Regions from separate parts of the Paraburkholderia sp. FW306-02-B genome, predicted to be linked through region 4. Evidence: predicted binding sites of a transcription regulator. Region 4 holds the regulator's gene; each other region holds the start of a gene.
The links. Region 4 encodes FNR, which switches genes on or off when oxygen is low (the NO sensors DNR and NnrR bind a similar motif). Its sites were predicted from a motif close to TTGATNNNNATCAA; they were not measured.
Positions count from the first base shown of each region.

Region 1 (7,684 bases), 310 kb from region 4:
CGTAGAAGCGGGCGCCTGCGTGACCCGCACCGGCACCGTGCTGGAAGTGCCGGTCGGCGACGGGCTGCTGGGGCGTGTGATCGACCCGCTCGGGCGGCCGCTCGACCGCGACGATCCCATCGTTGCCGAGATGCGCATGCCGGTCGAACGGCCGGCGCCGGCGATTATCGAACGCGATCTGGTCAGCGAGCCGGTCGAAACGGGCGTGCTTCTCGTCGACGCGCTGTTCGCGATCGGCCGAGGACAGCGCGAGCTCATCATCGGCGACCGTGCCACGGGCAAGACCGCTTTGGCCATCGACACGATCGTCAACCAGAAGCATTCGGACATGATCTGCGTCTATGTCGCGGTCGGCCAGCGCATGACGGCTGTACAGCGCGTCATCGAATCGGTGCGCCAGTACGGTGCACCCGAGCGCTGCATCTTCGTTGTCGCCCCCGCGGCGTCGGCGCCGGGGCTGCAATGGATCGCGCCGTTCGCGGGCTTCACGATCGCCGAGTATTTTCGCGATCGTGGACAGCACGCGCTGGTCGTGGTCGACGACCTGACCAAACATGCCGCGACGCATCGCGAGCTGGCGCTGCTGACGCGCGAGCCGCCGGGGCGCGAGGCCTATCCCGGCGACATCTTCTATGTTCACGCCCGCCTGCTCGAGCGCGCGGCGAAGCTGTCGGCCGCACTGGGTGGCGGCTCGCTGACGGCGTTGCCGATTGCGGAAACCGATATGGGCAACCTGTCCGCGTATATCCCGACCAATCTCATTTCGATTACGGATGGGCAGATCGTGCTCGACGCGGCGCTGTTCGCGGCGAACCAGCGTCCGGCGGTCGATGTGGGCTTGAGCGTGAGCCGTGTCGGCGGCAAGGCTCAGCATCCGGCTTTACGAGGGGTGTCGGGACGCTTGCGTCTCGATTACGCGCAGTTCCTGGAGCTGGAGATGTTCAGCCGGTTCGGGGGGCTGACGGACGCGCATGTCGCCGGCAAGATCGCCCGTGGGGAACGCATCCGCGCGCTGATCGCGCAGCCGCGTTTCAGCGCATTGCGCACGCTCGACGAGATCGCGTTGCTGTCGGCACTGGCGGAGGGTGTGTTCGATTCGGCGCCGAGCGGGATCGTCGCGCAAGTGCGCACGCAACTGGCTGCGCATCTGGACACCCAGCGCCTGCAAGCCCAAATTGCGCAAGGCTTTTCGCTGTCGTCGCCCGCGCCGTTGAGCGCCGGTGTGCAAGCGGTGCTCGTCGCCGCGGTTCGCGATCTGGTGCGGCGGTTCGCGCCGACGGCCGCCAGCGGCACGGCAAGCAGCGGGGTTGGGCAATGAGCGGAAAACTCACCGAAATCGAATCGCGCAGCGCTACCGCCCGGCAACTGGACGCCGTCATCGGCGCGATGCGCGGCATTGCGGCAGCACGTTCGCGCGAAGCACAACGGCGGCTGCCCGGCATCCGTTCCTCGGCCTCGACCGTCGGCGCTGCGATCGGCGCCGCGCTGACCCACGCTTCGGGTGAACCTGCGCGCGTGCCGGAGCACGGCGCGCGGATCGTCATCGCGCTGTGCGCGGAGCAGGGTTTCGTCGGCTCGTTCAACGAGCAGATCCTCGACCACGCGCTGTCTCGTCTGGCGTCGGCGCAGAGCGAACTCCTGCTCGTGGGGACGCGCGGCGAAATTGTGGCTAACGAACGCCGCCTGCCGTTTGCCTGGCGCTCTCCCGCGGCCTCCCATGCCGACGATGTGCCGGCGCTCGCAAGCCGGATCACCGATGCGCTTTATGCCCGTCTCGGCGATCGCGGGGTGACCCATGTCTCGGTCGTTCACGCCATGCCGGGCATCGCCGCGCACAGCGAGATCGTCGAACACAGCCTGATTCCGTTCGATTTTTCGCGATTTTCCGTTGCGCGGCGCGCCCAGCCGCCGTTACTCACGTTGCCCGTCGACCCTCTGCTTGCCGGACTGGTCGAAGCCTATGTGTATGTCGAGTTATGCGAGGCGTTGATGCTGTCGTTCGCCTCGGAGAACGAAGCGCGAATGCGCGCGATGCTGGCCGCGCGCGCCAATGTGAAGGAGACGCTTGCCGAACTCACGCAAAGCTACCGGCAGGTTCGTCAGGATGAGATCACGGCCGATATCGTGGAACTCGCGGCGGGCGCCGCGGCAGGCGTCTGAACGATGCAACCGTGCCGCGCGGTTCCCGCAGGAGGCCGCAGCACAGCGACCGCTAGCGGTCCCCGAACGTCGAAAACGCCTTGTACACGATTCGCGGATCACGCTTGCCTTTGTAGACCTCCGGTGCTGCAAGATCGAGTCCGAGCAGCGCGTACACCGCATTCTGCGCCGAACGCACCGAGTATTCGACGGTGAAGACGACATCGTTGGGCAACTCGCAGAACTGTCCCGTGAACGCCAGATTTTGCCAGCCGTCCGGCACCACGTCCGGCCGGTCGCCTTTGCTGCGCCGCAGGAACTGGCTCGTGATGAACGGCATCATGCACGGAATGCAGTTGGCGTGCTCGAGAATGCGGGATGCCTCTGCTTCGATCCGCAGATGGCCAAGGATTTCGGTCAGCATTTCGCGGCCGCTGCATGCCGACATCGGCTTCCTGACGAAATCGCCGGGCTGGTCAACCCGTAAACCGTAGCCCCACAGCACCTGCACGTCCGCAGGTTGGCCGATGAAATGCGGCTGATACGGCACCACGATGGAGGCAAGCCAGCTCGACTCCGCAAAGGTAATCAACCCGCCTTCACCCGGCGTATTGCCCGTCATGTCGCGGATCAGGCGGAACAGCGTCGGGTCGCGCAACGTCACCGTGAACGACAGCCACTTCGACTCGTCGATATGATCCGCGAAAACGGCCGGGTGGCCGAACTCGGGCCGGCCTGCGGCGATCGTTTTCCAAAGGGGCCAGGCGCCCGTGGCGTCCGACGAGAACAGGTCATAGGTGCACAGATACTTGCTTTCGAGCATGCGGCCGCCGCGCACGACGTAGCCGCTTTCCGCCGAACCCGCGCCGTCGAGGCTGCCACCCGGCTTGTCGAGCGCTTCCAGAATGGTGATGTCACCGCCGCGCACATGCCCATCGCGGATCAGGAAGGCCGCCGCCGCTAACGAAGCGATGCCGCCGCCGACGAGATAGAACCTGGCGTCCTCTGCGTGGTTGCGGTCAACTTCAGCGGTAAGGGCTCGTTCGGGACGCTGATCAGAGTTTTGCACGTCGATATTCCTTTTCATGTTCGTCGCTATCCGTATGCAGCCGGGCCGCCCGGAGGCGCACGGCAGATGTTGATCCACCATACCCGCGGCGCCGGCGTGCCGATTGAGTTGGATCGAGCACCGATCATGAGAGCGCGCGCTCGATTGCCGTGACATCGCGCGATCCGGCTCATCCGCCGCGGGCGATTGGCGGCGCGGACTCGGCTCTTTTCACGTAATGGCGGCCGACGATTTCGTCGGCGGAACCCCCCTTTGTTTTCCGCGTGTGTCGGGCCAACGCGCAGCCAGCCAATGCCTTGACACAAGTCAATTACCCCGCGCCGTTCGCGCCGATTATTCAATCATGCCGCCAGTCATATGTCGCTACCACGGCGACCTGGCCGCCTTGGGGAGTCACGCCCGAGCGCCCACGCACACCCGGCGAATGAATCTGAAGTTCCGCAAAGAAACGGTGGAATCGGCAGCTTCGTCGGACCTTGCCGGCAACGATGTACCGCCGAACTTCCTGTAGTCGCGAAAGAAGCCGGCCCCACTAGAGAAATCGCGGCACGTCTGGGAGAACAGAAATGGGTGTCGGCATGCAAATCGTCTATCTCGGCTTTGCCGGGACGTCGCAGATCGAGGGCGAGGCGGCTACGCAACTGCTGCGCCTCGAACGGTTCAGCAAGGCTATCGCGGGCTGTCACCTGGCGATCGAGGCCATTCGTGAACGGTCCCAAGGTGGCGGAACCGGCGTGCCTGCCGCCGACATCCGCAGTCCGGTTTTCGACGCGCGGCTCGACCTGATCATGCGTAACGGGGAGCTGGTCCCGATCGAGCATTGCCTGAACGCCGATCCAAACATAGCGGTACGCGCTGCATTCGATGTCGCTGAGCGGAAACTCGACCGGCGCCCGGTTTGAGCGCGATGCCAGGCAAGCTTGCGTCCGTTGCGGCGCCGCGCCTGTTTGTTCCAACACTCGATGAGGAGAGCGTCATGTACGCAAATATTCTGGTGGCTGTGGACGGCAGTGAAGCGTCGAAACGTGCGGTAGACGAGGGCATCCGGATGGCCAAACTGTCGGGCGGCAAGCTGACGGCGGTCTATGCACTGGACCAGTCCGCGGCTTTCACGTACGCGGGGGCATGCGATCCGCATCTGCTGACCGACACGGCGCGCCAGGTAGGGCGCAGCTTCCTCGACGAGGCTTGCGCGAAGATGCAGGCGCTCGGCGTGGCGGGCGATTCGGAGATCGTCGAAACGCAAGGCATCGCCGAGGACATTGCCAGTTGTCTCGCTCGCTGCGCCGAGCGGCTCGGCGCGGAGCTTGTCGTGATGGGCACGCATGGGCGGCGCGGTATGCGACGCATGGTGATCGGCAGTGTCGCGGAGCGTTTCGTGCGGCACTCGACGTGTCCCGTGTTGCTGATCAAGGAAGCGTCAGCCCACGCCTGAGGGTTGTTCAAGGCGCGTGATGGACCGTTCACAGGCGGTATTCGCGGCGGCACGCCATACGCTTGATACACGTCAACCCGCCGCTATCGGCGTCATCTACATTGGACGCACTGCTGCTGTGACTGCGACTGCGACTGCGAGATAACCGCGCGGCGCCTATGCAATTCATCTGGACACGACGGAGGAGCACCATGGCAACTGGATTCATCACACCGTTTGATGTGCATCGAGCGAACCTGGCACTCGCACTCCGGATGCCGAGCTTCGGTCACGAAGCCCGGCAACAACAAGGAGCACGCCATGTCGGCTAAGCGAGTCGCTTTCATCACCGGCGGTATGGGCGGCCTCGGCGCCGCGATCAGCCGGCGTTTGCATGATGCCGGCATGGTTGTCACCATGTCGCATTCCGAGCGCAACGATCACGTCGCCACCTGGCTCATGCACGAACGCGATGCCGGCCGCCGTTTTCATGCGTACGAGGCGGACGTGACCAGCTTCGAATCTTGTGCGCATTGCGCGGAACGCGTGCTCAAGGAGTTCGGCTCGGTCGACGTGCTCGTCAACAATGCGGGCATCACACGCGATTCGACCTTCGCCAAGATGAACAAGGACGATTGGGATGCGGTGCTGCGCACCGATCTCGATTCACTGTTCAATATGACCAAACCGTTGCTAAAAGGGATGGTCGAGCGAAAGTTCGGACGTGTCGTCAACATCAGCTCGGTGAACGGCGCTCGCGGCGCGTTCGGTCAGACCAACTATGCGGCGGCCAAGGCCGGCATTCACGGCTTCACGATGTCGCTGGCGCTGGAGGTCGCGAAACATGGCGTGACAGTCAACACGGTGTCGCCCGGTTATCTGGCGACTGCGATGACCGCCGCGATTCCCAGGGACGTCATGGACGCCAGAATCCTGCCGCAAATACCGGTCGGCCGGCTCGGTCAACCTGACGAGATCGCGGCGCTCGTCGCGTTTCTCTGTTCGGACGACGCGGGTTTCGTCACAGGCGCGGACTTCGCGATCAACGGCGGCATGCATATGCGGTGACGGCCGCAATCGGCTGAGGTTACGGTTTTCGCCGCGCTCCGGACGATACGTATCGCTTGATACAAGTTAATCGTCGCGGCGTCCGCCATTCTGGAGCCTGTCATATAGCAGGTTCGTTTCGATCAACGGAGGCAGCAGATGAAAGCACTGGTGTATCACGGTCCCGGCAAGAAATCGCTCGACGAAAGGCCCATTCCCGCGCTCGCCGCGCCGACCGATGCGATCGTCAAGATGACGCGCACGACAATTTGCGGCACCGATCTGCACATTCTGAAGGGCGATGTGCCGAGCTGTGAGCCGGGGCGCATCCTCGGCCATGAGGGGGTTGGTATCGTGCAGCAGGTCGGCTCGGCGGTGTCGTCGTTCAAGCCGGGCGACCGGGTATTGATTTCGTGCATTTCGTCGTGTGGCAAATGCGATTATTGCCGGCGCGGCATGTATTCACACTGCACCACCGGCGGCTGGATTCTCGGCCACAAGATCGACGGCACCCAGGCCGAATATGTGCGCATTCCGCACGCCGACACGAGCCTGTACCCGATTCCCGCCGGCGCCGACGAAGAGGCGCTGGTGATGCTGTCGGACATCCTGCCGACCGGCTTCGAATGCGGTGTTCTGAACGGCAAGGTGCAGCCCGGCAGCACGGTGGCGATCGTCGGGGCTGGACCGATCGGGCTCGCGGCGCTCCTGACCGCGCAGTTTTATTCGCCTGCGCAGATCCTGATGATCGATCGTGATCCGAACCGCCTTGAAGTTGCGCGCCGGTTCGGTGCAACCGGGTGTATCGACATCGGCCGGGCGGATCCGGTCGACGAAGTCATGAAGTTGACCGAACAGACCGGCGTCGATTGTGCGATCGAGGCAGTCGGCATACCTGCAACGTTCGAGTTGTGCGAAGCGATAGTCGCGCCCGGCGGCGTGATCGCGAATGTCGGCGTGCACGGGGTCAAGGCCGATCTGCACCTCGATAAGCTTTGGGATCGCAACATAGCGATTACGACGCGCCTCGTCGATACCGTCAGCACGCCGATGCTGCTCAAGACTGTTCGCGCCGGCCGCATAGATCCCGCAAAACTTATTACACACCGCTTCCAGCTCGAGAATGTTGTCGGCGCTTACGACACGTTTGGGCGCGCGGCCGACACGCATGCGCTGAAGGTGATCATCGAGGTCGCCTAGACAGCGCCGCTTGCGCGAGCAGATCCGGCGACCTGTTCAGGAGCGCAGCGAGGCCGGGCGAGCAATGCAACGCGGTCCAATGTTCATGGCTGAATCAAGGAGCAGGCAATGAAGTCGGACATGATCCGGATAGGCGGCGACGCGGCCGCCCAGGATATCGGCGATCAGATTGGCCAGGCGTTGCAACGGCACGCCGAGCGTGAAGCGAAACACATCGAGATCAAGGTGCGCGAAGGCACCGTCGCGCGGACCGGCAAGGTCGACTCCGAAGCCGGGCGTTCGGCCGGGCGCGGCGCTGCATGGTCGGCGGGTGGGCATGCGGTGGTCGGCAATCTGACAGTAGGCTAACTTGCGGTGCGCAGCGGAGTGCGCTTCTTTGGAGCGGCATCTGCTCCGCGCGGCCGAAAGATCAGGAGTCACTCATGGCACTTTCGGGTAGCGTCTGCGACAACGATTGGTCGGTGTCGGTGGCAACGCATCAGACGACTGGCGGCTTCTATTGCTCGATCCAGCTCAGCCACAATGCGCCGGAAGGCGTCTTCAAACACGAATTCACGCACAGCGGCGTTTTTCCGACCGAACGCGAAGCGGTGCTCGCCGGTTTGCGCGAAGGCATGGTTTGGGTGCAGCTCAAGGTGGCAAGGACATTGTCGCTTTAACCGCCTGCGCCGCGTGAATCGCGTGCGGGCGCACGGCCACTGCCGCGGCGGGCGAGGGCAGTGGTATCGAGGAGGCAGGCGGTCCGCCAGATGGGCTCATGTCACACCGGTGTTGCAGACAAGCGATCTATATCGGCCTCAACGCTGATCCATGTC
Region 1 covers NZ_JBYSXZ010000002.1:2,032,436-2,040,119, forward strand. Annotated here, with positions in the region: gene AC3WOG_RS30330 (F0F1 ATP synthase subunit alpha) at 1-1,318, shown strand, start outside; gene AC3WOG_RS30335 (F0F1 ATP synthase subunit gamma) at 1,315-2,160, shown strand; gene AC3WOG_RS30340 (oleate hydratase) at 2,213-3,208, opposite strand; gene AC3WOG_RS30345 (hypothetical protein) at 3,775-4,110, shown strand; gene AC3WOG_RS30350 (universal stress protein) at 4,185-4,643, shown strand; gene AC3WOG_RS30355 (beta-ketoacyl-ACP reductase) at 4,944-5,690, shown strand; gene AC3WOG_RS30360 (zinc-dependent alcohol dehydrogenase family protein) at 5,829-6,869, shown strand; gene AC3WOG_RS30365 (BON domain-containing protein) at 6,978-7,217, shown strand; gene AC3WOG_RS30370 (UDP-glucose 4-epimerase) at 7,292-7,528, shown strand.
Region 1: a site for FNR is predicted at 3,312-3,325, ahead of AC3WOG_RS30340 (oleate hydratase). Genes of this name have one in related genera too.

Region 2 (7,684 bases), 320 kb from region 4:
CGCCGGAAACCCCGCCGCCCGTGTGTGCCCATCACCACCACGTCGGCCTTGAATTCGTTTGCCGCGCGCAGGATGCAATGCGCGATGTCGTCGCCTGCCGGGTCGGTTTCGACGATGCGCGGCGTGCCTTGCACACCGGCTCGCTTCATGCTCGCGACAGCGTTGTCCATCACATGTCCGCCTTCCTCCAGCAGTGCATTGCGGACGTAGGACGGATCGTAACCGGGCACGTCATACGACATTAACGGGACGTCTACGACAAAAAGGGGCTGCAGTTTTGCGCCGGCGTCGTGCGCGAGCTGCAACGCTGCGTCGAGGGCGCGCGTGGACGTTTCACTGCCGTCGACGGCGACCAGAATCTGCTGATACATGGCGAACTCTCCTGAATGGAACCGACTCGGTGCTTCAGTTCTTCAATGCGACATCAGTACCGGCACGGTCATCGATTGGAGGATGGTGCGGGTCGCTCCGCCCATCACCAGTTCCTGCCAGCGTGCATGGCCATAGCCGCCCATCACGAGCAGATCCGCACCGATCCCGGATGCCTGCGACAACAGCGCGTCGCCGATCGACGCGCCAGTGCCGGCTTCGATATCCTTGAGCTCGACGTTGACGCCATGCCGGGCGATGAGCGTCGCGATGTCCGCGCCCGGAATGGGTGGGCGCGGCTCGCCACGCGCGCCGTTGACGGTGACGACCGTGGTGGTTTTCGCCGCGCGCATGAACGGCAGCGCATCGTGGACCGCGCGGGTGGCTTCGCGGCTACCGTCCCAGCCGACCATCACGTGGGTGCCGGGCGACGTGACGCTGCTGGCGTAAGGCATCAGCAACACGGGACGGCCCGAGGTCATGATCAGGTTTTCAGGGAAATAGTCGCCGACATATGACTCGGGATCGTTCGGGTCGTCCTGGCCGGCGATGATCAGATCGGCGCACCGGCCGCGATACGGCACCGCGAGCTTTGCTGGGGCCTCGACGGCAATCCACTCGCCGGCGACCTCCGCGCGGCTCAACTCCGCATGAAAGAGCCGCTCGAGCGCGCCGCGGCGTTCCGCGCGCAGCTGCGCGTGCGCGCGGTAGTATTCGGCGGTTCCGGCCATCACGTAGAGCGAGCGCGAATCGGGCGTGAACACCGCAAACACGCCAGTCAGATGGGCGCCGAACTGCCTGGCGAGCCGCAGCGCGAGTTCGAACCGGGGATGCGCGTGCTGACTCATATCCAGATGGACGACGATGGTCTTGTAGGTCATTACAACGCTCCAGAAGTGGAAGAGTGGCGCAGGAACGCGTGATCTGAGTCTATGAGCCGGGTGGCCGGCGGCGTTGATTCAGATCAACGGTGCGCTAGCGCCCGACTAGCACCCGAGACTCGATCTGCGTTGCGCCGGGCGCAATCCGCGGTCAGGCCACGACGTGAAAGCCCGCGTCCGTGTAAACCGTCGAGCCGGTCAGCGTCATGCCTGCGTCGCTCGCGAGCACGGCGGCGATCCGGCCGATTTCCTCGATCGTGACGAGGTGCTGTGCCGGCGTTCGCGCGCGGACCTCATCGAGCAATCCGTCGAAGTGGTCGATACCCGACGCGGCACGTGTTTTCACCGCGCCGGCGGAGATCGCATGGACATGAATGCGGCGAGCCGCCAGATCGGCGGCCAGATAGCGGACGCTCGACTCGAGCGCCGCCTTCACCGGTCCCATCACGTTGTAGTGATCGACTGCGCGCTCGGCGCCATAAAAACTCACGGTCATCAGGCTGCCACCGCCGGACATCAGCGGCAGCGCGAGCTTCGTCATGCGGATAAACGAGTGGCACGACACGTCCATCGCGAGTGCGAAGCCGTCGGCGGAGCAATCGACAAGGCTCGCGTGCAGGTCGTCGCCGGGCGCGAACGCGATCGAGTGAAGGACAAAATCAAGTCGTCCCCAATCGTGCGAGAGTCGCTCGAACACCGCTTCCAGTTGCCCGGCAACGCGTACGTCGCAGGGCATAACAATTGCCGCCTGGAGCGCCTCGGCGACCGGCCGGACAAAAGGTTCGGCCTTTTCGTTCAGGTAGGTCACGGCCAGTTCCGCACCGGCCTCGCGAAACGACGCCGCGCAGCCGGCGGCGATACTGTGCTCGTTGGCGATGCCGACAACGAGTCCGCGCTTGCCCGACAGATCGATGATTGGCTTCATGGCTTGATCGCCTCGCGGTGGTGCACCGTGACAGCCTCATCGGCGATGATCTGCTCCTCGTCGGTGGGCAGCACGAGCACGGTGACCCGGCTACGCGCGCTGCTGATGACGCGGTCATTGCTGCCGTTGGCGTGCGGGTCGAGCTCGACGCCCAGCCATGCGAGCCGCTCGCCTATCGCGGCGCGCACTTCAGGCTGGTGTTCGCCGATGCCGGCCGTGAACACGAAACTGTCCAGACCGCCCAGTGTGGCCGCAAGCCGCGCCGTCTCGCCGGCAATGCGGAACGCAAAGAGATCAAGGGCTTCGCGAGCCTCGGGACGCTCGCTTGCCAGCAGTTCACGACTGTCCGCACTGATGCCGGAAACGCCGAGCAGGCCGGATTGCTCGTACAGCATCGTCTCGACTTTCTTGACGTCGAGGGCCTTCTGGTCGAGCAGATGGAGCACGACACCGGCATCGAGCACGCCGCAGCGGGTCGACATCGGGATGCCGTCGAGCGTCGAAAAACCCATGCTGGAGTCGCGGCTCATCCCCGCCTCTAACGCACACAGACTGGCGCCGCTGCCGAGGTGCGCGGCGACGACCTTGCCGCGCGCGCGGAGCGGGAACTGACGCGCGAACTCGCCAATGACGAACTGATAAGAGAGACCGTGAAAGCCGTAGCGCTTGATGCCCTGATCGAAGAGCGGGCGCGGAATCGCAAAGCGCCGCACGAGATCGGTCTGGGTGCGGTGAAATGCCGTGTCGAATGACGCCGTCTGCAGGAGATGCGGCCGCAGATGCCGGATGGCCCGGATGAGCCGCACGCTCTGCGGCTGGTGCAGCGGGGCGAGCGGCACGAGCGCGGCGATCGCCGCGAGCGTTGCGTCGTCGATCGCCACGGGCCCGCCAAAACGATCGCCGCCGTGCACCACGCGATGGCCGACGCAAACCAGATCGTCGAGAGGAAAGTGTGCGGCGAACCATCCGAGCGTCTCGTCGAGGACCTCGTGAAGGTCGTCGTTGACGGCAGCTTTGAGCGGAATGTCGTTCGCCCCGCCGCCGTGGACGAGATGAAGGCGTAACGGCTGATGCCGCAAATCGATCAAGCCATGACCGATTCTCGACGCCGCGCGGTCCAGCACGCTGTATAAGCCGATCTTGATGGTTGAGGAGCCGGGATTGAACGTCAGCAGGAGTGGGGCGCTCATGATCGGATCGGACCTCCCGGCGTGCGTTCGGCTGCCAGCTTGGCGAGCGCCGCGGAAGCGAGGCGCACGCGCATGCTGTCGGCGCGGCTCGTGACGATGATCGGCAGGCGCGCACCGAGCACAAGGCCCGCCGCGTCGGCGCCGGCGAAGTACGTGAGTTGCTTGGCGAGCATGTTGCCGGCTTCCAGGTCAGGGACCAGCAGAATGTCTGCCTGACCCGCCACCGGCGAATTGATTTGTTTGGTTTTCGCCGCCGCGAAGCTGATGGCGTTGTCGAACGCAAGCGGGCCGTCGACCAGCGCCCCGGCGATCTGGCCACGTGCGGCCATCACGGTGAGGGCGGCCGCGTCGAGTGTGGTCGGCATTCTGGCATTGACCGTTTCCACTGCGGCGAGCACCGCGACCCGCGGCAGTTCGACGCCCATGACATGCAGCAGGTCGATCGCGTTCTGGCAGATGTCGCGCTTGTGTTCGAGCGACGGCGCGATATTGACGGCGGCGTCGGTGACGACCAGCGGCTTCGGATAGGCCGGCACGTCCATCGCATAGACATGGCTGATGCGCCGCGCGGTGCGCAGGCCGGATGCCGGCGCGACGACCGCGGCGAGCAACTCGTCCGTGTGCAGGCTGCCTTTCATCAACGCGGCAACCTGACCGGCCGCGCCCAGCTCGACCGCGCGCGCGGCCGCCGCGTGGCTGTGCTCGACCGCCTCGATCTGCGTGCCGTCGAGACTCACGCCGGCCGCCTCCGCAGCAGCGCGGATTTTTGCCTCCGGGCCGACCAGCACGGGCTCGAGCAGGCCTTCGTCGCGGGCCTCGAGCGCCGCCATGATGGCTTCCACGGAGCACGGATGGACGATCGCGGTACGCAACGCGGGACGGGTCCGCGCCTCGTGGATGAACGCCTCGTAGCGGTCGTGCCGCCGTACCGAGACATCGGGGCGCGGCGCGGACGGCCACACAACCGGTGTTGAAGGGGCGATCACGGTCGCCGTGCCTAGCAACACCACGTCGCCTGCCTGATTCGTGCAACAGGTGTCGAGCAGGACGATGCGCTTGTCCGGGCGTTTTTCCTTCACTGTCACTTTCGCCGTGACGGTGTCGCCTGGCGCGACTGGGCGGCGGAACTGCAAGGTCTGGTCGAGATAGATGGTGCCCGGGCCGGGCAGCCTCGTGCCGAGCAGGGCGGAGATCAGCGCGGCGGTCCACATGCCGTGGACCACCACGTGACCGAACAGGTCGCCCGATGCGAAAGCCGCATCAACATGCGCGGGGTTGATATCGCCGGACACGGCGGCGAACAGGTCGATATCGTTCTGCATGGCTAACCGCACGAGTGACGCCGATTCGCCGATGGCCAGTTCATCGAAAGTCCGGTTGCGCAACAGGTTGTCGTTCACAAGCGCCTCCTAAACCTGGAAAACGTAAGTGCCGGGCGCGTCCGCCAGCGGCTGACCGTTCTCGCCGGCCGGCATCGGCGGCGGCGCCACGCGCTGCGGACCCGAATGCGCTTTGAGCCAGTCGCTCCATACCGGCCACCACGATCCGTCCTGCACCGTGACGGCGGTCACCCACTCATCGGGGCCGATACGCAGGTCGTTGGCCGCGCTGAGTTTCATCCTGAAGTGCCGGTGCGGATGCCCGGGCTCGCTGACAATGCCCGCGTTGTGACCGCCGCTCGTCAGCACGAACGTGATGTCGGTATCGGACAGGTTGTGGATCTTGTAGACTGATTGCCATGGCGCGATGTGATCGCTCTCAGTACCCACCACGAACATCGGCGCGCGGATGTTGCGAATCGAGACAGGCCGCGCATCGACCACGTATCGGCCAGAAGCCAGGTCGTTATCGAGAAAGAGGCGCCGCAGATATTCCGAATGCATCCGGTACGGCATGCGGGTCGCATCGGCATTCCAGGCCATCAGGTCGATCGCCGGTTCGCGCGCTCCGAGCAGATAGTCGCGAATCACGCGCGACCAGATCAGATCGTTCGACTGGAGCAACTGGAACGCGCCGGACATCTGGTCGGCGGCAAGATAGCCTTGCGACCACATCATGCTTTCGAGGAAATAGACTTCGCTGTCGTCAATGAAAAGTTGCAGTTCGCCGGGCTCGGTGAAGTCCGTCTGCGCGGCAAACAGCGAGATCGAGACGAGCCGTTCGTCGCCGGCTTCGGCCATCGCCGCCGCGGCGATCGACAGCAAGGTGCCGCCGAGGCAATAGCCGGTTGCATGAATGCGCCGGTCCGGCGCGATCCGCGAGACGGCGTCGAGCGCCGCCATCACGCCTGATTGCCGGTAATCGTCGAGACCCAGATTGCGGTCTTCGCTCTCCACGTTGCGCCACGAAATGCAGAACACCGTGTGGCCTTGCTCGACCAGGTAGCGAATCAGCGAATTGTGCGGCGACAGATCCAGGATGTAGTACTTCATGATCCACGCCGGCACGATCAGGACGGGTTCGGCGAGAACCGCCTCGCTTGCGGGGCCGTACTGGATGAGCTCGATCAGGTGATTGCGGAACACGACCTTGCCGGGCGTGGCAGCCAGGTTCACGCCGACCTTGAACTGCTCCATCCCGGCGGCGGGCTTGCCGCAGGCCGCGCGGTTCGCATCGTCGAACGCATTGCGGGCACCCTGTGCCAGGCTCAGGCCGCGTGTGGCCGCCGCGCGTTGGAGAACTTCGGGGTTGGTGAGCGGGAAATTCGCCGGCGCCATTATGTCGAGCAACTGGCGCGCAACGAACGCCGCGACGTCCTCGTGGTGGCGCGTGGCGCCCGGCACGTTGCGGGTTGCCGTATTCCACCACTGCTCGGCAAGCAGGAAACTTTGCTGCCACAGGCGGTATGGTTCGACCTGCCACGCGTCGGCACGAAACCGGTGGTCGGCAGGCGACGGCGCCGTCAAAAGAGGCGCTGTCCGCCCGAGTGCAAGCTGGACGAGATATTCGGATAGCCGCCTCACATTCGACACGCACAGCGACGCCAGTTCGAGCTGCTTGCCCGGCGCGACCGCGAGATGAATAAGCCAATCGGACAGCGCCGCACCCAGCGCCGCCGGCGAGAGACCGGCGGTCATGCGCGCGATGAGCGCCTCCTTGGCGTGGTCCAGATCGCGAAACGTTTTGCTATCGAGGCTGGGCGCAGCGCCGCCCACTGGGGTGGGGAGGGCGGCGCTGACAGCTCGCGTGCGGGTGTCCATTGAGATTCCTTTGCGTTCGACTGCGCCTGGTTCGACGGTATCGCTGGATAAGCGCGAAACCACTGGGAGACGACGATCACGTCAGCAACAATGTTCCGGACGCGGGACATGCCTGGAAGCCAGATGCACTGCGCTGACACAGCAAAAGACGCGCCCGGATTGTGCGGCGCAGCAATTGCCTGATGTTTGGACTTTAGCCGCCCGCCGGCCCCGACCTTTGATCTCGGTCAATCGAAGTGGGGGCGGGGAAACGGGATAACCACGGGATAACCGATCGTTGAACGCTGCTTACGCGCGCGTGACGCGCGTGCCCGCCGTACCGCTTGCCATCTCCTCGATGTGGTCGAGCGAGCCGATGACTGCCGGCCGGCCAGTGCGGGTGGCGAACTCGCACGCCGCCTCGACCTTCGGTCCCATAGAGCCGGCAGGGAAAGACATCGACCGAAGTCCCGCCACCGTCACCTCGTGCAGCACGCGTTCGCTCGCCGTGTGCCAGTCGGCATAAACCGCGTCCACGTCGGTGGCGATCAGCAGCAGATCGGCGTCCACGTCTGCCGCCAGCAGCGCGCTGCACAGATCCTTGTCGATCACGGCCTCCACGCCGCAGCGGGTCCGGCCATCCGCCGCGACCGTGACCGGAATTCCGCCGCCGCCGGCTGCGATCACCACGGCATCGTGGTCGAGCAGCCAATGAATGGGCTCAAGCGCGACGATGCGTTGCGGTTTCGGCGACGCGACGACGCGCCGGAAACCGTTGCCGTCCGGCGCAACGGCCCAGCCTTTGCTGATGACCAGACGTTCCGCCTCCGCCTCCGCGTAAACGGGACCGATGGGTTTGGTGGGGTGAAGGAAGGCCGGGTCGCCGCCGTCGACCTCGACGCGCGTCAGCAGCGTCGCCACCTGCCGCTGCGGCGGCAAGGCGTTGGCCAGTTCCTGCTCGAGCAGATAGCCGATCATGCCTTCCGACTCGGCGTCGAGCACGTCCAGCGGCGCCGCGCCAGCCGCACCCGCGGCGGCGGCCTGCAATGCCAGCAAACCGACCTGGGGCCCGTTGCCGTGCGCGACGATCAACTGGTTGCCGTCGGCAAGCCGCGCGATCTGCAGTGCGGCGCGGCGGAT
Region 2 covers NZ_JBYSXZ010000002.1:2,015,423-2,023,106, forward strand. Annotated here, with positions in the region: gene AC3WOG_RS30240 (universal stress protein) at 1-371, opposite strand, end outside; gene AC3WOG_RS30245 (universal stress protein) at 414-1,250, opposite strand; gene fabI (enoyl-ACP reductase FabI) at 1,402-2,163, opposite strand; gene AC3WOG_RS30255 (acetate/propionate family kinase) at 2,172-3,365, opposite strand; gene AC3WOG_RS30260 (bifunctional enoyl-CoA hydratase/phosphate acetyltransferase) at 3,362-4,765, opposite strand; gene AC3WOG_RS30265 (PHA/PHB synthase family protein) at 4,775-6,565, opposite strand; gene arcC (carbamate kinase) at 6,854-7,684, opposite strand, start outside.
Region 2: a site for FNR is predicted at 1,324-1,337, ahead of AC3WOG_RS30245 (universal stress protein). Genes of this name have one in related genera too.

Region 3 (7,684 bases), 330 kb from region 4:
CGGCAGGGCCGGCGGTGGAAGCGGCGGTCCTGCACGCGCGCCGCGCCGATCTCGTGATCCTCGGCCAGTATGATCCGGACAACCCTTCATCCTACATCGCACACCATTTTGTCGAGGACGTGCTGATGAGCTCGGGCCGCCCGGCCATTGTGCTGCCCTATGCCGGGGCTATCCGTTCGTTTGCCGAAAACGTGCTGATCGCGTGGGACGGCGGCCGCGAGAGCGCCCGGGCCATGGCCGATGCGTTGCCGGTGATCAAACGTGCGAAATTCGTCACCGTGATGACCGTGCAGCGACACCACGGTAGCGAAGCGCCAGCCGGCATCGACGTCGCCGCATGGCTCGAACGGCACGGCATTCAGGCGGGATTTTCGGCCGTGCCCAAGGTGGCCGGCGTCCCTACAGGCGCAATGCTGCTGAACATGGTGGCCGATCGTCATATCGATCTGCTGGTGATGGGCGCGTATGGACATGCACGCGCGCAGGAACTGCTGCTCGGCGGCGTCACACGGGTCATGCTGGAATCGATGACCGTGCCGGTACTGATGTCGCATTGACCGAACCATTCAGGCATTGCGCGAACGTGACCCTCGCGCGACTCAAAGCGCCCGGTTTTCAGGGCGCTTCTTTTTTGCCCCCCGGCGCACCGGTTTGCCGCCTCGCTATTGCAGGCTCACAGGCTCGACGGTATCTCGTCCATGTCCCGTTCGCGCCGAACCAGTAGAACGGGCATCGCGGCGCACCGCAAAAACGCCTCGGCGACACTGCCGAGCAACAACCGGCCGATGCCGTGCCGCCCATGCGTGCCCATCACCACCAGATCGGCCTCGCACTCGTCTGCCACGCGGCACAGGACGGTGGCGACGTCTTCGCCGTACGCGTCAATGGTCCGTGTCAATCCGCGCACGTTGCGCTGTTCAAAAAGCGCGCGGGCATCTTCGAGCGTCGCCATCGCGGCTTCGGTCGCCGCTGTGCCGTGCGGCTGCTCGTCGATCAAGCCAGTTCCTATATCGACCATCTGCGCAGCATGTTCGGCGACAAATACGGCCGTCACCATCGCCTGCGCGGCCTGAGCGATTTTTAGCGCTTCTTCGAGCGCGAGCTGCGCGGCCTGGCTGCCGTCGATTGCTACGAGAATCCGTTTGTACATGACCTTCTCCTTGACTTCGCCGTCCTGAACGGCCACGGCTATTAGGGCGACGCGCTTTCAGTCTGCGGTTCGCCGGTCGGAACAGGCTTGATGCGGATCAAGGGCGGAGGCTCTGCCGTTCGCCAGCATTCGTGCACGGTGCGGCTTCCATGGCGTCCTGGCGGGATACTGGCACGATCCGTGCGAACCGCGCACAATAGCGGCGCACGCGTTGTTCCGATTGCATCTAAAGAAAATGACGGTGACGTTTCCCGCTCGGCGCCCGCTCTGTAAGCGAGTGTCGCGCATTGCCACCATCCAATGAGGCGTACATGCCTTTTCGCGATAACACGCCCTTCGCCACAAAATCGCCTGCGCACAGGCAGGTTGTGCCACCTGAGCGGCGCCCCAAGCTTGTCGCCGCGGTCACTTTTGCTGTCGTTCTGGTGGTTGCGCTCGCTGCGTGGCGCTGGGTCGGTGAGCAGTCATCGCGCGCCGCCAACAGCCGCTTCGATCAGCGTACCGCGCAAATCACCGCTGATCTGCAGCGCGAGTTCGCCACCGGCGAATCGCTACTGCGCGGCGCGCGCGGCTTGCTCTGCGTCGCGCCGGCGGTCGATGCCGATACATGGCGCCGATATGTCGCGCAACTTGAACTCGATCTGGGCGAGACGTCGTCTGCTGTCCGCGCGCTCGGCTATGCCGATGTTGACGCCGGCGGCATCGCCCGCCTGACGGGCAAGGCTGGTAACGTGGCCGCACAGGACGCCGCGTCGCAACCGGTCGCGCCGGTCACCCTGATGGCGCCGGGCACCGCCGATGCGATGCCAGTCGGCTACGACCTGGCTAGCACGCCCACGAGCCGGACGGCGTTGCTGCGTGCCATCGACACAGGAGCAAGCGCGCTCGACACCGGCGCAGCGCCGTTCGGCGACATCGGCTCGAACCCCCACCCGCGACTTTACGTCTATTTTCCGGTGTATTCGGACGCCGGCGTGCCGCCCACGCCACAAGCGCGGCGCGCGGACATCAAGCGACTGCTGGTGGCGGCGCTGGACACCGGCCGCGTGTTCGATAACGCCCTCGCCCGGCAACGCAGCATCGACCTGCAGGTATTGAGCGGAACCCCCGCTATGCTGCTTTATTCGTCCGCCACCGGGGAAGACGAACCCGCGGAGACCGCACCCGTCATGCGTAAAACCGCCACCTTGCGCGTCGGCGGCGAACCTATCACGCTGGCCTATACCGCGAGCGGCCGCTATCTGAGAGCCGAGGACGAATTTGCAGAAACCGCGGTACTGATCGCCGGCGTCGCCGCAGCCTGCCTGTTCAGCGCCATGGCCTTCCTGATCGCCGGCGAACGCGGCGGCGGATCTGCCGCGACGAGCAAGGCGCGCAGCCAGTTGACCCTGAACGAGGCACGTATGATGGGGATCATCCGTTCGTCGATGGAAGCCATCATCACTATCGACGAACGGCAGAACATCGTCATCTTTAATCCAATGGCTGAACAGGTTTTTGGATGCAGTGCAATGGAAGCGGTCGGCGCCTCGCTCTCGCGCTTCATTCCCGAGCGTTTTCGCGCGGGGCATGAGCGGCACGTCGAACAGTTCGGCGTAACCGGCGTTTCCGACCGGCAAATGGGCAAACAGCGCGTGCTGTACGGCTTGCGGAGCAACGGCGAAGAGTTTCCTATTGAAGCGTCGATCTCGCAGATCCGCGACGGCGACGGCAAGCTGTACACGGTCATGCTGCGCGACATCACCGAGCGGGTCAAAGCGGAAAATGCGCAGCGGCAATCGCGCGAGGAGTTGCGCGAACTCTCCGCGAATCTGCAAAACGTTCGCGAGGAAGAAAAAACCCGCATTGCCCGCGAACTGCACGACGACCTTGGGCAGCAATTGACCGCCCTCAAGATGGACCTTTCTTCGGTCGAGCAGCAGCTTGAAACCACCGCCGAACCGCGCGTGCTGCAGCAACTGCGGGGCATGCGCCGGCTGATCGACGCGACGGTCGCCTCCGTGCGCCGTATCGCTGCCGACCTGCGTCCGGTCATGCTCGACGATCTCGGCCTGATTCCCGCGATCGAATGGCTCGCCAATGACTTTACCAACCGCTACGGCATCGAGGTGGAACGCCGGATCGAAGTCGGCGACACCCGCTTTACGCCGGCGGGCGCGACGACGCTATTTCGCATCGTGCAGGAAGCGCTGACCAATGTCGCGCGGCATGCGCAAGCGACGCTCGTCACGTTGACGGTGCATGTCGAAGGCGGCGTTTGCGTCCTGCAAATCGCGGACAACGGCCAGGGCACGCGCCACGCCACCGCCTCCACCGAGAAATCGTTTGGTTTGCTCGGAGTCCGCGAGCGTGCGCACATGCTCGGCGGCACGGTCGAAATCCACACTTCCAACGGCAAGGGCTTTGCGCTGACCGTTACCTTTCCAGTCTCGTCGGTGCAACAGCAGGAGATGCAAACATGACACGAGTGCTGATAGCCGACGATCACGCGTTGGTGCGTGATGGCCTGCGGCATATCCTGCAAGGTGCAAGCGGCTTCGAGGTGGTCGGCGAGGCCAATGACGGCGTCAGCACGATTGCGCTGATCCGCTCGAACGCTGCGGAGGTGCTCGTGCTGGATCTGTCGATGCCGGGGCGAAACGGCGTTGAGCTGATCAAACAGATCAAGGACGAAAAACCCGCACTGCGGATTCTCGTGCTCACCATGCATGCGGAGCAGCAGTATGCGGTACGCGCTTTCAAAGCGGGGGCATCGGGGTATCTAACCAAGGAAAGCGCCAGTGCCGAACTGGTGACCGCCGTTACCAAAGTCGCATCCGGGGGCGTCTACGTGAGTCTCGCGATGGCCGAGCGTTTTGCGCAGAGCCTGAACGAGCCCGCCGACACGTTGCCCCATCAACGCCTGTCCGACCGTGAGTTCGATGTGTTCCGTCGCATCGCCGCAGGGCAAACCATCACCGAAATCGCTACGGAATTGTGCGTCAGCAGCAAAACGGTGAGCACCTACAAAACGCGCATCCTCGAAAAAATGCAGATGCCGCACGAAGCCGCGCTGGTGCGTTACGCGCTGCGCCACAAGCTGCTCGGCGAAGACGACGAAATCTAGGTCCGGGGCGGCGCGCCGGCCGCCGGACCACATCCGCTCCCCACATCCATTCGCCGATCGCCCGGCTTCATCCGCCGCCGCATTCGCGGCGTGTAGGAAATCCCCTACACGCCTTCGCACTCGCCTACCCGAAGTTCGTTCGCCGCCGATTCTATTTCGAGACAGCGCGACCGATACTTTGAGTCATGAACTCAAGCCCGGCCCAGCAAGCACTGCGCGTCTTCCTCGTTGAAGACGCGATTCCGATCAGACAACGCATGGTCGCGCTCCTTGGCGCAATCGACGGTGTCGAGATTGTCGGCGAAGCCGAGGAACCCGGCGCCGCGCTCACCGGCATCGACGCTACCGGCGCCGACGTCGTGGTCATGGATTTGCGCCTGATCGGCGGCACCAGCATGGAACTGCTGCAGGGCCTCGCGCGGCGCATCTCGCGGGTGATCATTATCGTGCTGACGAATCACTCAGGTACGTGGTTCAGGCAAGCGTGCCTCGCGGCCGGCGCGCAGTACTTCTTCGACAAAACGAACGAATTCGATCTTGCATGCAGCACGATCACGCGGATTGCCCACGAGCGTTGCGCGCGTGGCCTCAATGATTCAACTAGCTAGGAGCACACCATGTCTGACGTCGCCGAATATTCCGAAATCATGCCGCTTCAGCGTGTCTCGCGGCCGGCTTCAGGCAATTCCGCGCTCGCAACGTCAGTGCCGACTCGCCGCGCCGCGCGCTGTTCAAACTGCACGCTGCGCTCGATCTGCATGCCACAAGGCTTGACGCCAGCCGAACTGGAGCGCATCGAGTCGCTGATCTGCGTTTCCCGCACGATCAAACACGGTGAATCGCTGTACCACGCCGACGATTCGTTCCAGAGCATCTATGCGGTCCGCGCCGGCTCGTTCAAGACCGTCGTCATGCATCGCGACGGCCGCGAACAGGTCACCGGCTTTCATCTGGCGGGCGACTCGCTCGGTCTCGACGGTGTCTGCTCAGGCCGGCACAGCTGCGACGCGATAGCGCTCGAGGACAGCAACGTCTGCATCATTCCGTTCCATCTGCTCGAAGTCATGTGCCGTGAGGTGAAGGTCGTGCAGCAGCACGTCCATCGTCTGATGGGCGGCGAGATCGTTCGCGAGGCGAGCCTCATGATGCTGCTCGGCACGATGTCCGCCGACCAGCGGGTCGCCGCATTCCTGCTGAACCTGTCTGGAAGGCTCAAGACACGCGGCTATTCGCCGGCGGAATTCAATTTGCGCATGACGCGCGAGGAGATCGGCAGCTACCTCGGGATGAAACTCGAAACGGTCAGCCGCATGTTTTCAAAATTTCAGAAAGACGGCCTGGTCGATACACACGGCAAGCAGATCAGGATTCTCGACCTCGAGGGCCTCGCGCGCATCTAGTCCGGGCAGAGCATGCACGGCTCGTCACCGCTGTTCGACGCGATACCGCTGCGCGCCACTGCCATGGACGAATCGTCGGACGGAAGGAGAAACATTGCCTTGATATGAGTCAATCGCGGGCACGGCACCGCCTTTACACTGAACTCGCAACCCTTCCTGGAGTGTGTCCCGTGAACGCCCCGCCCCTGCGCTATCTCCCTGCAAGCGCACTTACGCTGTTGCTGGCAGCAAGCGGCGCAGCGCTCGCCCAGTCCGAGCCGACGGCGCTGGTCGATCAACAGCATTGCATGTTCTGCCATACCCGGGACGCGCCTTTTCTCGCGCCGTCGTTTCAACAGATCGCCAACCGTTATCGCGGCGTGCCGAACGCCGACGTCATGCTTGAACACAAGCTGCGACTTGGCGGCAAGGCCCACTGGGGCGATATGGCAATGCCTTTGGCGGCGGAGCGTGGCGGCCCGTTGACGTCCGGGGATGCCCACACGTTGATCCAGTGGGTTTTGAGTCAATAGGCACCCCGCTTGTTTGCACATGTTCGCACCATGCACGGAGAACATCATGCGCCTCACCATCCACCTCGACACGTTCGACCGTGTCAATCCCATGGCATTCGTCATCCTGTGGCTCGACAAAGACACGCGCCAATGGTCGCGCGAGGGGCATATGGGGCTCAAGTTGCCCGAATGGGGCGCCTTGCACGTCGATTGCGGCAACACGCTCGTCTGCGGACCGCACGATTCGACGCCCTGTTGCATACTCGAAGGGCTCGATCTGAACGCCGGTTCCGGACCATTCGAGGGCGAGACCGGACGTGCGCAATGGTGCTCCGATGCGGGCAGATCGCTGATGACGGGTCATTGGCACGTGCAATGTGTCGACAATGAAAGCACGCAGCCGGAAGACGGCATCTTTGCCGCCGATGACAGCGAATAAGCGTTGCCGCCCCGGCCACCAGGGTCGAGTACTACTGCGGGACTGATTGCCGGTCCTGACCGTGTATCAGGTATCGTCTCCCGCGGTAGGGTTCAGCAGGATGACGAAGCAGGCAACACCGGCAACCAGCGCCGCCGCGCCAAAGCGAACGAAGTCCGTACTATCGAACAGCAGGCCGCGGATCAATGCCGTCAAACCGGCTAATGCGACAAAAACGGCAACCGCCGCCACGACGATCCTCGGTTCTGCCCGGACCATGATTTCTCCCTTGGCTCAAGGCGAGTGATTTCGCATCGACGCGGCTGTTCGCGAGCCGTCGATCACGAATTGATCATCGATCCAGCCAAGGTATTGTTATTGATTTGCATCAAGGTCTGGATACTTCACTTCATTTGCAAGCGGGTCTCGCAAAACCGAGGGACCATTCAACAGGAGAAAGCCGACCAGCGCTCGGCGCCGTTCTTCTCTTGATATGGATCAAGCGCATCGCCGGCCTGACCGTCATAGTCGACTTACGCCCACGCTGATTCATCGAAAACATCGAGATTAAGCGGTCCGGCGTTCCGACGTTCGATCGTGATGTGACCGTTGTGGGGCACCCGTCTTGACGTCTTCAAGACCGCCGCGCAATCGATGTCCACCACGGGCGCCCCGTTCTCACGAATGGAGTGCCGGATCTGGCGCGCGATTTGCTTAAAGTTGCACCCATACGGTTCTGGCGAATGACCAGACCTGACTCGCAGGAGGAGACAATGCGCGATGATGTCCATCACGCCACGACGGCAGTCGCACCGCGTGAAGCGGCCTGGCTCACGCCATCCATTCAGAAATCACACGAGCGCTCGCAGACATTCGGCTTGAGTGCCTCGATGCGGCCGGACTACGACGTCCTGCCGGCCGCGGAACTCGCGTTGAAGCTGGAGCAAAGCCGCATTCTGTGCGCGCATGCCACCCCGGTGATGGAAACGCTGCACGAACAGATCGTCAACACGCAGAGCATGATCGTGCTGACCGACGCCGAAGGGCTGATCCTTCATTCGATCGGCGACGATGACTTTCTGCGGCGAGCAGAGAAAGTCGCGCTGCGCCCGGGCG
Region 3 covers NZ_JBYSXZ010000002.1:2,007,339-2,015,022, reverse strand. Annotated here, with positions in the region: gene AC3WOG_RS30235 (universal stress protein) at 1-557, shown strand, start outside; gene AC3WOG_RS30230 (universal stress protein) at 674-1,150, opposite strand; gene AC3WOG_RS30225 (sensor histidine kinase) at 1,462-3,612, shown strand; gene AC3WOG_RS30220 (response regulator) at 3,609-4,256, shown strand; gene AC3WOG_RS30215 (response regulator) at 4,442-4,864, shown strand; gene AC3WOG_RS30210 (helix-turn-helix domain-containing protein) at 4,874-5,656, shown strand; gene AC3WOG_RS30205 (c-type cytochrome) at 5,875-6,168, shown strand; gene AC3WOG_RS30200 (DUF3564 domain-containing protein) at 6,215-6,589, shown strand; gene AC3WOG_RS30195 (DUF2964 family protein) at 6,656-6,847, opposite strand; gene AC3WOG_RS30190 (sigma-54-dependent Fis family transcriptional regulator) at 7,342-7,684, shown strand, end outside.
Region 3: a site for FNR is predicted at 1,238-1,251, ahead of AC3WOG_RS30230 (universal stress protein). Genes of this name have one in related genera too.

Region 4 (7,684 bases):
AGTTCCTTTCAGGCCTCGAAGGCAATACCGCGCAGCTGAAGGAGGCACGGCTAACGACTAAATCAGTCCAGCCCAACCATTTCCGCATATGGACCTTTCCAAACCTTTACCGCGCTCTCGAACATTACCTGTTTTCCGTACGCCCCGCTGTTATCCATCCGGCAATCGGCATGACGCCGGCGGACTACGAAGCATTTCGACTCGAACAGACGGGTCATCGGAAACACGTTTTGGTGGCGTTCGACGAAAACCTGCTACTGCTGACCTGTCCCAGTCCGCCCCAGATGATGCACAAGGTGTATGCGCATCGTGGCATCTGGGAGAGTGGCCGCTTCTTCTGGCATACCGATTTCTCGCGGCTGTCCGGGAAGAAGCTTGAGGTCCGCGTTGAACCGTGGTGTGCGAACGTGCTGTATGTGTACACCGAACGCAAATGGGTTGTTGCCGTTGCGCGCAACGTCGAACCTTATCGCGGCCGGACCCGCTATGAAGTCGAGCAGGCACGACGTGACGAGAAACGCATGAACCGGGCGGCCGCAGCGCGTGAGCAACGGTCGCCTGAGCGAGCCAGACGGATGGTCGAACTGCTCGACCCGCTGAACTTTAGCGAGACCACTGCAAACCAGCAACGGGTCATGGCCGCGTTATATGCGGGCCTCGGCATGACCACAGCGGCAGCACTCACTGGAATTGTCCCTGATCTCCCTCCGCCGCCCGATGGGGCAGGACAGACAGGCATCATTCCAGGTACCACCCGACCGTTCGGCCCGGTCATAGCCGATCAGTTGTCGCGTCCGGCAATTGAGGAGGGCGCTCTAGCAGAGAAGGAGATGCACGATGAAGAAACTGCTTTTATCTGAACACACTCGCAAGATATCGCTCGATGAGCGGATGAATTTCGCGAAGATGTCGCGTGATGACGCCTGCCAGTTGCCGGATGACCAGAAGCTGCGGTACTTCTTTTCCTTGCAGGTCTCTCACGTCAAGCTGGACAGCGTCGAGGCCAACATTGCCCGTCATCTTGGGCCGTATTCAGATGCGAGGATTCTTACGCTGATTGGCCCTCCAGGGGCGGGGAAGACCTCCTTTGCCGAAAACGCGCTGGCGAACCGGATGAAGCCAGCAGCGCCTGGTCTCCTGCCTTTCCTGCTGGTTGCTGCGCCGGCTCACGGCAGCGTGAAGGTGCCGTGGAGCAGTGTGTATCGCAAAATACTCGCAGCAGGCGGCGAGCCGATGATCGACTTCAAGCGCGGTACCTTCATCGAGGGTGATCGTGTCCGCACGTATGGTCCGGCCATTAAGGCCCTTGATACGCTCCGGTCCGCAGTTGAGAGCATGCTATTGCACCGACAGACACGGGTGCTGGCGCTTGATGAAGTATTGCACCTGTTGCGCTTTGGCAATTACGAGGCGCTGATGGACACGTTGAAAAGCCTGGCGGACGCCACTGATTCCCAGTTGCTGCTGATCGGTTCGTATGACCTCTTCAGCCTGGTGTCCAGTTATGCGCAGGTAGGTCGTCGCAGTGAGGTTTTTTACCTCGACCGCTATCGCCGCTATGCAAAAGACGAGAAAGGCAAGGACATCGCCAATGAAGGCGACATCAAGGAATTTACCCGCATCATCGGGCTTCTCCAGAAGCGCTGGCCGCTCGTCTGGGTACCGAACTTTACCGAAGTAGCTGCGGATCTGCTCGAGGCCACGTTGGGTATCGTGGGTCTCCTGAAGGACTTCATGATGCAATGCCTCGTACTGCAAATCGGCAATGGGGGTAGGTGGAGGGCAGAATTCGTCAGGAAGTCGCTGAAGCCAGCGAGCGTGCTGAGCGGCATTCGGCGCGAGTTTGAAAAGGGGGAAGACATGATGCTCAAGGCAGGATACTCCCAGTTCTCCGTCGACGACGAAAAGCTTGCCAGTATCTCGGAGCGAATCGAGCGCGTCACCTGAACCTGGTGTGTGCTTTTGTTCCGGCAAATTCCTTGGTGATTGTTATGGATAACCTATCTGTCTTGTACCAGGTTCAGCCAATCTCCGTGGGACAGTGGGACTGCGAAGGGCTTGTTAGCTACCTGTGCCGGCTGGCCAACGCACATTCGGTTGCCGTCGATGATCTGGTCAACCGGTGCCTGTCTCCATGCTCGGGATACGATTTCCGGAAATGGAGGCACTTCTCCTGGTGGAACCGCAGTGTGGCCGTTTCCCTGTTTGCACCCGGACGTACGGAAAGGCTGGAAACGGCTCTGGCGATCGCGACAGGACTGTCTGCTGTGCGTCACCTTTCGCTTGCTGCGCTCCTGCCGGCGCTGGACCTGGCGGGGATGGCCGCCGATGGAGCTCGTCATTGTCCTGAATGTTTGCGTGAGAGGCCGTATCCGGCAGCGTTTCGCCCGATACTTTGGGATGTCAACGTCGTTACCGTATGCCCGCGACATGCGATCCGACTCGCTTCTTCACGATGCGGAAGTCCTCCAGCGCGTTATCTCGGATTGTGGTGTCGACGGCAGGTGCCCGGTGTGTGTGCCAGATGCGGTAGTCTCGGCCTGTCGTGTGGATGTATTCCGGTCGAGACAGCGGCCGGTGTCGAAATGTGGGTAGCCAGTCAAACCGGAGAGATGATTGCAGCTGTTTCTGGGGGCGAGCAGTTTGCGCCTGAGCGCGTTCAACAGGGGGTTCTCGCGATGGCTACGCGGATCGGAGAAGGGCGTCCCTATCGTGCAGCGGCCATCTGCGGCTTCAGCAAAGCGCGGCTATTCGACTGGATCAACGGCAATAGGCGTATCAAATTCGCGCCACTGCTCGCGCTATGTGCGGCGGCAGGTAGCGACATAGTTTCTGCACTTCGGGGGCAACCAAATTATACGTTGACCGGAACCTTCCGATACGTGTGCCATCGTCGGCCGTTAGAAAGGCCATCAACAGTCGAGCGAAGACGCGCTGTCCTGGCAGCCCTGGAGGCCCCCGTATGCCCGTCCGTTTCGGTCGTAGCGAGGCAACTGGGGATTCACAGGACAACGCTCGAGCGAACTTGTCCGAATGAGGTGCATCTGCTTGTTGAACGCTTACGGACATCACGGCGGGCCGAGGCCATACAGCGCCGTGTCGAAGCAACCGCGCGCCTTGAAACGGCGATCAGCCATCTCAGGGGAGCGGGAAAGCCAGTTACGGTGCGCAATCTCTATCTTGAGTCTGGCATCCTGATATTAAAGGGTTCGCGATTTGAGCCGATATTGCTTGCGCTTTGCCCAAACGGTCCCAAGTTTGTGAAGGAGGAGAGTCGTGAGATCTAACACTCGCGCGTCATTGATGTTGAGTCTTCCCGCTTCCAGCGGAAGTTGCTCAACGCGACTTTACCCTTTGGCTCCCATGGCGCTTGGCACCGACCAATGTGAAAGCATCTTCAGCTATCTTTCGCGTCTGGCAACGGCGCACCATGTATCAATCGCGCGGCTTGTGCAATATCTGGACGAAGTCGCGGGCCATAAGCAGAGCCGATGGTTTGCCCACTTGTCGCAGGGAAAGACCAGTCATCGCGGCGACACACTCATTCCTGGCCTGATTGCCGCAACCGGGCGTCCGGAAATCTCAGGATGCACGTTTGAATCGCTTTCCGCAGTAACGCATTTTCGCAATTCCCTCAGACCGGATAGACCACGCCATTGTCCGGCCTGCGTGGCAGAAGTTCCATTTCCCGGTGCGTGGAACAGACTGATCTGGGAAATCCAGTTTGTCCATACTTGCCCGATTCACGACCGGTTTCTGGTGAGCAGCGCTTGCGGTCGCAGGCCGGAACAGTGGGAGTATCAGAGCGGACGAGCGCTACGCCCCGGCGTCTGCCGTTACTGCGGGTCTATTGCGTTCGGTTGCGTGCCAGACGAGGTTTGCCCGGCGACACCCACACAGCGGTGGGTCGCTGTCGAAGTCGGGAAACTGATAGCTGCGTCGTCCGGTGGCGAGCGGTTCACCCGTGAGGCAATGCTCCACGGTTTGCACACGGTGATCAAAACGGCGTGGAGCAACGGCGCTGAGGCAGATCGGGCATTGGGACTACCTAAAGGACACTTAAATTGTGTGCTAAGGGGCAGTAGTACGCTGAGTCTCCAGGTTCTGATCGCAATAAGTTCACACGTCCGCGCTCAACCTGTCAGTGTTCTGCGCGGCCAACTGCAGGCTGCTAGTATGACGATCGAGCCAATCGTTCTCGAACGACAGCACCGGCGGCGAGCCACAAAGAGCAAGGCTGAAATCGAGAAACTCCTGCCTGCAACACTCGCTGAGACACCGGACATAACGTTTACGGCTCTTGCAGGGAAGCTGGGCGTGAATGTGACAAGGTTGACCCAGTTGTTTCCGGAATTGGTGTTTGAGCTGCGTGAAAGGCGCCTTTGCCTGGTTCGACGGCGCAGATGGCTGCGGCTTCTAAGGATTGGGCGCAATCTGCGTGCGCTCAAAGCGCGATTTGAACACGACGGGCTCGTGTTCAATCGGAGCAATCTGTTCGAGCACGGCAAGACCATGTTTTATAGAGGGGGGGCAGAGGAGCGACTGTTTCTCTGGGTAAAGGAAAGAACGCCCGTTTGAAGTCGTTGCGTCTGTAACCGGTGGCAAAGCGATAGATGACCTTGTTCACAAAGTTAAGCGATAGATGACTTTTCCAGGAATAAAGCGATAGGTGATTTTATGTGTCAACTTATGCTTTATTCGTCAAAGCCGCACGCACCTGAACCCCGCATAGACATACTGATAGTGCGGCTGAAACCAGTTGCGGAAAGCCGGCCGCAACATGCATCGCGCAGTGCGCGCCGAGCCGCCTTTGAGCACGTAATGCTGCCCGTCGAAGAAATTGGCGGAATAGCCGGGATAAAACGGAAACGCTTCGAAGCCCGGCAGCGCGTCGAATATCGTCGAGGTCCACTCCCAACCATTGCCGAACTGACCTTCGACGCCGAATGCGCTGACGTTATCCGGATATGCGTCGACCGGCTGCGGGTCCCAGCTTCGGAAATCGAAATTGCCCGACGCGGCGTGCGGTGCGCCGTGGGCCGCGCGTTGCCATTGCGCCTCCGTGGGGAGTGTCTTGCCGGCCCAGCGCGCGTAGGCGCTGGCTTCGGCGTGGCTGACGTACACAGGCCAATCGAGCGGCAGAGGCACCTCGTCGAACATCGTGCGTAATGTCCATGCGCCGTCTTTGCCGCGCTCGCGGTCTTCGCTGCGCTGTGACCAGCAGGCGGGGTGTTCGATCTGCCCGGCTTCCTTCCACGCCCAATCCTTGTTCGACCACCACTTCGGCTCACGATAGCCGCCCGCCTCGATGAACTGGCGAAACGCGCCGTTCGTCACCATGTGGCGATCGATCTCGAAGGCGGGCACATCGACGCGCAATTCACCGAACTCGTTGTCCCAACCGAAGCGGCCACTTTCGCGCGCCATGCCGAGCACCGCCGATCCGGCCGGCACGCGGACCATCGACGCGTTGATCGCGCCGCGCTCAACGCGCGTTGCCGCCGGTTCGCGTAAGTCGGCGATCTTTTGCGCTAGCGGCAACTGATGCAGCATGTAGGCGAGCGTTTCGGCATGCATCAGCCGATGCTCGATCGCAACGTTCAGCAACTGCCCGGCCGCACCGCCTTGCGCATCATCGTGGCCGATACGAGCCGAGTCGCTCAGCGCACCGAGCGCACGGTCGATCTGCTCACGGGCGCGCAGCCCATAGCCGCGCACGACCTCGAGCGACGGCCAGTCGCCTGGTTGATCGGTGGGAAAGCCGCCGTCGACGGGATCGATACCGAACGCGAAGAGCTGGTCGAGGTGCGGATCGAACGCGGGCAGGTCGCACAGACGCTGATCCAGCAGGTTGCGGTCGAAGGCTTCCAGATGGCCGATGTAAAACACAATCCGGTGACGCTCGCGGATCGGCCGGTCATACAGAAACTCGGGTTTGACAATGGAGAACAGTGCGTCGGTGACGTGACGCGCGTCGATCAGACGCTGGACGAGCGGGTGATGCGGGGCGGGGTCGCGATTCATGTCGCCAAGCCTCCTTGCGGGGGACGGACTAAAGACTGTACCCGCTCGCAGGAGCCATGCCAAGGCGAAAGCGCACCGAAAAGAGGTAGACGGGAACGTGGCGGCGCGGGCCAGGTCCTTCGCGTCCGGCTTAAACCTGCCGCAAGCCTTCGAGATCGACGATCCGGATGTGCTTGCCTTGCGTGTCGATCAGTCCGCGCTTTTGAAATCTTGACAGGGTACGGCTGACGGTTTCGAGCGTCATGCCGAGATAGCTGCCCATGTCTTCGCGCGTCATACGCAGGTTGAATTCCGCCGACGAATAGCCGCGTTGCGCGTTGCGCTCCGACACGTCGAGCAGGAACGCCGCGACGCGTTCGTCCGCCGACAACGAGCCGAGCACCATCATTTGCGCGGCTTCGCGGACGATCTGTTCGCCCAGCAGTTTGTGCAGCCGTTCCTGCATCGAACTGATTTCGCGGCACAACGTTTTGAGCGCCGTGTAGGGGACGATGCAAACAGTGCTGTCTTCGAGCGCCAGGGCGCTGCATGCGTGCACGTCTTCGCTGATGCCGTCGAGGCCGAGCGCTTCGCCGGCGAGGCGCAGGCCGGTAACCTGTTCCCGGCCGTCACGGTGCGCCATGACGGTTTTCATCGAACCGGACCGCACGGCGTACAGATTGTCGAACGGGTCGCCGCTGCGGTACAACGCTGCGCCGCGCTGCACCGAGCGCGCTGTGCAAATCAACGCTTCGAGTTTCGGCAGTTCATCTGGAGACAGGCCTTGCGGCATGCAGAGCTGCCGCATCGAACAGTTCGAACAACGCGCGGCGCTGCGCCCGCTCGCCCGCGGCGGCGCAGCACGACCGCGGCCGCGCGCGGATGGAGCAACAGCGGAATCGGCGGTAACAGCGGTAGGAGTCAGCATGTTCAGCAGCCATTTGTCGGGTAATGACTGATTGTCCCACCGCGTACGGCCCGCGTTTCGCGGCAAAATGACGCGTTCGCGCAGCGAGGCTGCTTGCGCGATGTCACGCTCGCGCTTCTGCTTGTGGTGATGTACTGCTATGCGTCCGGTTGAGCGCCGGCTTCGCTGCTCTTGCCCGCAGCGGAGGGGATCAGCAGCACCGGCAAGCTGGCCTGGCGCACGCAGCGCTCGGCGACGCTGCCGAGAATCAGGCGCTGAAAACCGCGCCGGCCGTGCGTGCCCATTACCAGCAGGTCGGCGTTGAAAGCGGCGGCGGCTTTCAGCACCACGGTGGACACGTCGTCGAGCGACGATGCTTCGCCCACCGCGAGCTCGCCTTTCACACCCTGATTGCGCATGGCCTGCGCGAATTCCGCGCCGAGTTCCTTGCCTTGCTCGACCAGCCGGTTGCGAAGAATCGAAGGGTCGTAGCCGGGCGCTTCGAAATACATCGGCGTGTTTTCGACGACGTAGAACGGTTGCAGAACAGCGCCCGTGGATTTGGCGAGCGCCAGCGCTGCTTCGAACGCGCGGCGCGAGGTATGGCTGCCGTCGACCGCTACGAGGATGCGTGTGTACATATCAACTCCCGTCTGTAGGATTCGGGTGTCGCGGCCATTGCGCACGACCGTGTTCATTGACGATTCATTACCCATGTGAGCTTAAATGATTGCTGAAAAAGGCGCACCCTGAGCAGGATGTCAATCAAACACT
Region 4 covers NZ_JBYSXZ010000002.1:2,338,428-2,346,111, reverse strand. Annotated here, with positions in the region: gene AC3WOG_RS31870 (TnsB C-terminal domain-containing protein) at 1-860, shown strand, start outside; gene AC3WOG_RS31865 (AAA family ATPase) at 838-1,947, shown strand; gene AC3WOG_RS31860 (TniQ family protein) at 1,992-3,287, shown strand; partial or broken gene AC3WOG_RS31855 (TniQ family protein) at 3,304-3,747, shown strand; gene AC3WOG_RS31850 (hypothetical protein) at 4,177-4,578, shown strand; gene AC3WOG_RS31845 (SUMF1/EgtB/PvdO family nonheme iron enzyme) at 4,702-6,024, opposite strand; gene fnr (fumarate/nitrate reduction transcriptional regulator Fnr) at 6,155-6,931, opposite strand; gene AC3WOG_RS31835 (universal stress protein) at 7,069-7,551, opposite strand.